Regions from separate parts of the Paenibacillus sp. FSL W7-1088 genome, predicted to be linked through region 2. Evidence: riboswitches for the same ligand, from Rfam matches in the RefSeq annotation. Region 2 holds a riboswitch; the other holds the start of a gene.
The links. Region 2 has a riboswitch for cyclic di-AMP ahead of MKY42_RS07350 (hypothetical protein). Riboswitches for the same ligand answer to the same signal wherever they lie in the genome.
Positions count from the first base shown of each region.

Region 1 (2,408 bases), 1.6 Mb from region 2:
GCAATAACGACCAAAAATGCCATGGAACGATTTGGGATTCGTTAAAATATCGAGCAAAACGGGTGAAAAAGTGAGTTAGGCGGAGTTAATTTGCTTTTTGATCCAAATAAATCAAGAATATTACAATATTTTAACCAAATATTTAGAAAAACGTACTTGAACAACGCTTTACAACATGCATAGAAACAGGATATCATCTTTTCAGTGAATTGTTGTGCGGAAAATTGGACAGATGTTCGGGGGATGAACAAAGGGACACTTTCCGATGAAACAACATTACTTTCATGAATCAGTCTCGCTGAGTCTCCGTTAACGGAGAGCGGGGGAACCAATAAGGCTTAAACATCGGTGTTTTCAGCCGATGCGCAAAATGCGCTGACCCAAAAGCAGCGTATAAATCTGCGAAGCCATATTTGATTTCTTCTTTGGGTCTCGGGGTGAATTCAAGGGCGTCCGCCATGAGCGGATGACCGGAGATAGGGCGGCTCTCTTTCGCCCGAACCCGACAGCTAACCTCGCAAGCGGAAAAAGAGAGGCAACCTCGTGCATGAATTTCCGATATTCAGAATCATTCGGAAGCCACGAAAGAGTTCCTCTTAAACTCTTTCTTTGGCTTTTTTGTTTTTGAATAAAAGAAATACGGTCATCATACGGTAAGTATTCAGGAGGATGACATCATGTTGCGAAGATTGATTCATGGTGCAGAACCGGATTATGTTGGTCCGATCTGTGTTCTGTAGAAAATTTGGTATAGTCGCGTCAAAGACATCATGCATTACTTTAGACGGCGAGGCTATGAAGGAGGACGGAGAAGTGGGCACATTCCAACCAGAAGAGACCCATGAGTCACGATCATCCAGTAAGTCTTTCGCGTTGCGGTGGAAGCATGAGAACTTGCGTCAAATGGCATTGATCGCGATTTTCTCAATTGCGCTTACAATCATGATCTTGTTAGTCGTTTACGGTCAGGCCGGGAAACAAATTTCACTGGTTATTGATGGCAAAGCTCAAGCGGTAGAGACTCGTACAGGAATGCTTCAGGAAATGCTGGAGGAGCAGTCAATCACAGTCAGCCCTCACGATCAGGTATCCATGCCCTTGAATGGGGCGATCACAGATGGAGACCGCATCGTTATTGAGCGGGCCGTTCCAGTTAATATTACGGCAGACGGAGACACCAAGACTCTGTATACAACCGATTCATCGGTAAAAGATGCGATTAAAAAATCAGGTATTCAGATTGCAAGTGAAGACAAAGTGTATCCGGCGCTTGGAACCACTATTGAAGCGGATATGAAAATCCGTGTAGTGCGTGTAACAAAGCGTACGGTGGACGTGGAACAGCCGATTGCTTACAAAGTGATCAAAACGGCTGACCCTAGCTTGTACAAAGGCGACAATCGTGTCGTTGTGAGCGGTAAAGAAGGCACACTTGTACAGCATATTGAAAAGGTGTTCCAGGATGGAGAATTGGTCTCCAAAAAAATGGTGGGCAAATCGGTCGCAACGAATCGCGTTGATAAAGTGATCGCCGTTGGTACCAAAGCCAAACCTGTTGTGAAAGAGCCAGTGATTCAGACGGTATCGGCGCAGACTTCCACGACAAAAACAGCAACAACAACGAACTCGAAGAAAACCGCTGCCTCGGGCAGCAAAGTAATTACCGTCTCAGGCAGTTCTTTTAAATATTCTAAAGTGTTGAAAAATGTATCCATGACGGCATACTCTTCTGAAGAGCCCGGTATCGGCACAAAAACGGCATCAGGTACTCGGGTAACCGAGGGACGTACCATTGCGGTTGATCCCAAAGTCATTCCAATTGGCTGGTGGGTATATATCGAGGGCCTTGGCTTCCGTCGTGCGGAAGACACAGGTGGTGCCATTAAAGGCAACAAAATTGATGTGTATTATGATAGTGTGAAGCATGCCCTGAACTTCGGACGGAAGAAAGGCAAGACGGTATATGTGATTGGTCCGGTGAAGCCGGAAGCGAACTAAAATCGTTTTACTTTGAAATGGGAATGCTATAAAATATAAGCATGAATGATTCATGCGGAATATGCGGCGGAGGGGTCTGAATTCAGTCTCCCCCGCCGTTTGGCAGAGAAGAGGATACTCCTCTTCTTTTTGCGTTAGAAAGGAAGAAATGGAACATGATAAAAGAAGTGATCGTGGTGGAAGGTCGTGACGACACCGTAGCTATTCGACGTGCGGTTCAGGCAGATACGATCGAGACTGGTGGGTCGGCCATCAACCAGCGTATTCTAAAGCGCATTGCACTTGCCCAAGAGAGACGTGGTGTCATCGTACTGACAGACCCGGATCATGCTGGTGAACGTATTCGTAAAATCATCGCCAATAAAGTACCTGGCTGCAAGCATGCCTTCATCCCGGAGGCAGATGCTACG
Region 1 is NZ_CP150216.1:32,739-35,146, forward strand. It holds gene MKY42_RS00145 (TatD family hydrolase) at 1-45, shown strand, start outside; cyclic di-AMP (ydaO/yuaA leader) riboswitch at 287-540, shown strand; gene MKY42_RS00150 (3D domain-containing protein) at 814-1,998, shown strand; gene rnmV (ribonuclease M5) at 2,154-2,408, shown strand, end outside.
Region 1: another riboswitch for cyclic di-AMP. It lies ahead of MKY42_RS00150 (3D domain-containing protein); the one in region 2 lies ahead of MKY42_RS07350 (hypothetical protein).

Region 2 (2,408 bases):
GATCAACTCAAGTAACGCATCCCTTGAGACGATCAGCCTTTTATATGTTTGAGCATTAACCTGATCCATACTAACCGGATCTTAAAAAACGCACTTCATTTAGTTGTCCGAATTCGGAGTTACCATCAACAATGGAAGAAGCTCCTCCAGTGATTTAATCGTCCAGTCTGGACGTTCTGCATCCGCAAGCTCCGGCTGGAACCTGCCATAACCCTGCAAAATCCGGATCGTGTGCATACCCAGCTTCTTAGCTGGAATAATATCATTATCGATCCTGTCGCCGATCATGACCGCTTCCTCGGGTTTACATCCCGCCTGTTTCAACGCTACAGCATACAATTCAGGATCAGGCTTGGACACTCCTTCTTCAGCCGAACAGGCCAGCACATCCACATACTTGCGCAAGCCGTAGCTATTCAGTCGATTTTCCGTCCCCGGGCTCTGATTGGCAATGATACCAATCTTATAGTGCTGCGACAACGTCTGAAGAACAGCGTCGGCTGACGGGAAGGGTCGCTCAAGCTCTTTGCGGAACTTCAGCTTCTCCTGTATCTGTTCCCGGTGCCCCTCATCGCTGATCAGAGTACGAATAGCCAATTTCATCGGCCATTGCTCGTAATTTCGGTAGGAGGCCGCAAATATGTCTCGCACCGTCTGCATCTCCACCTGATAACCAAGCGCACAAGCTTCACGAACGAACTGACCGATAATATCATCTACCGGCTCCCATTCGTCCACGAGCGTATCCCCCACATCAAAGAACAACCATTGTATTCCACGTACATCCGGCACGCCTATTCCTCCTCGTTAGCCACAGGAAATTATCCCTATTTCCCAAACCATAAAAAAGAAGACCCACCATCATGCATGAGTCTCCTCAAGAATCCGTTTTATTCATGATTTCAATTATAACAGGCAGCTGACACTGGATCAATCACAGGAATAGTACGAGTCACTAGCCATTAAGCAGAAATCCAACTTCCCCGTTCAAGGAATATACAATACGGTCTGCTCCCATTCCCCGATAGATCCCTTTGGGATGACTTTGTTCGGTAATCACACACAGGGACTTGGATGTCCAGGATCGGCAGATCTGCAAATATCGACAGGTTAGGTTTAGGCTATTTTCAAAAATAAAAACATTGCCGACACTGCCTTGCGGCAAAAACCATTTCTGAGCTGCAGCCGTGTTCATGCGAATGACATGCTCTACACCGATTCTCCGGAGCCTGCGCTCTTCCCCTGCACTGTTAGTCAGAACGGCAAACGGCATTTTTTTGTACATCAGCAATTTGATAAATTTACGTCCTGCTTCATTTGGAGCAGTCACTAAGATCATCTCTTTATCCATCATTCGTTCCTCCCTTGGCGTGAAAAGACAACAAAAAAGAAGCGTGGGGGACCAAGGCCTCCCGGACGCTTCTTCAATAATCCATAGCAAAAAGACACTATGAACCAGCGTACGGCTTGTTGCCTCTCCCTTTAACGCTTACGAGGTTAGCTGACGGATTCGGGCGCGAGAGTCGCCCTATTTCCGGCTGTCACCGGAAAATTCACCCCATGGATGCCCACTGTCCTGGACAGTTCATCCTGTTGGTTCCCCCGTTTCCCACCCATGAATGAATGGAAACTCAGCGATTAAAACATCGTTCTTATATCATCATAATCAGAGCGATATTATCGTTTGTTTCGTTTTTCATGTAAAATTTAATTTAAATTGGAATTACGATATGAATCATACACCCGTGCCATATTGGTGTAAAGTCTGCGCAGATCACCGAATCGACGGATTTTTGCCATTTCACATCAATAATAGCGCTTACAACACATCCATTCTCTACCCATCTCTTCAAAGCTCTCTAATTCTCTCTCTAGCGAAAATAAGGTAGCAAATCAGTCACAGATCATACACGACAGCTTGAAATGGAGTTAAAAAAGCAATATAAATTTTGCAATATTTAATTGCAATCAATATAATAGAGGATATAAGAAAATGAGATGGAGGCGATTTTCATGTCAGTCTACGACTACAAAGTAAACACCCTTCGCGGTCAGGAAGTTGAAATGTCCAACTATCGTGACAAAGTACTGCTTATCGTAAATACAGCAAGCCAATGCGGCCTTACACCTCAATTCAAAGGTCTGCAAGAACTTCAGGACAAGTTTAAAGACTCCCCATTTGAAGTTCTTGGTTTTCCAAGCAACCAGTTTGCACAGGAAAAGGGCTCCTCTGACGATATTGCTGAGTTCTGCCAGATGAACTATGGTGTCAGCTTCCCGATGTTTGAGAAAATTGATGTGAATGGTTCAAGCGCTCACCCTCTATTCCAGCATCTTACCAAAGAAGCACCGGGCGTACTCGGCTCCAAAGCCATCAAATGGAACTTCACCAAGTTCCTTGTGGATCA
Region 2 is NZ_CP150216.1:1,645,367-1,647,774, reverse strand. It holds gene MKY42_RS07355 (HAD family hydrolase) at 100-792, opposite strand; gene MKY42_RS07350 (hypothetical protein) at 956-1,354, opposite strand; cyclic di-AMP (ydaO/yuaA leader) riboswitch at 1,472-1,647, opposite strand; gene MKY42_RS07345 (glutathione peroxidase) at 2,014-2,408, shown strand, end outside.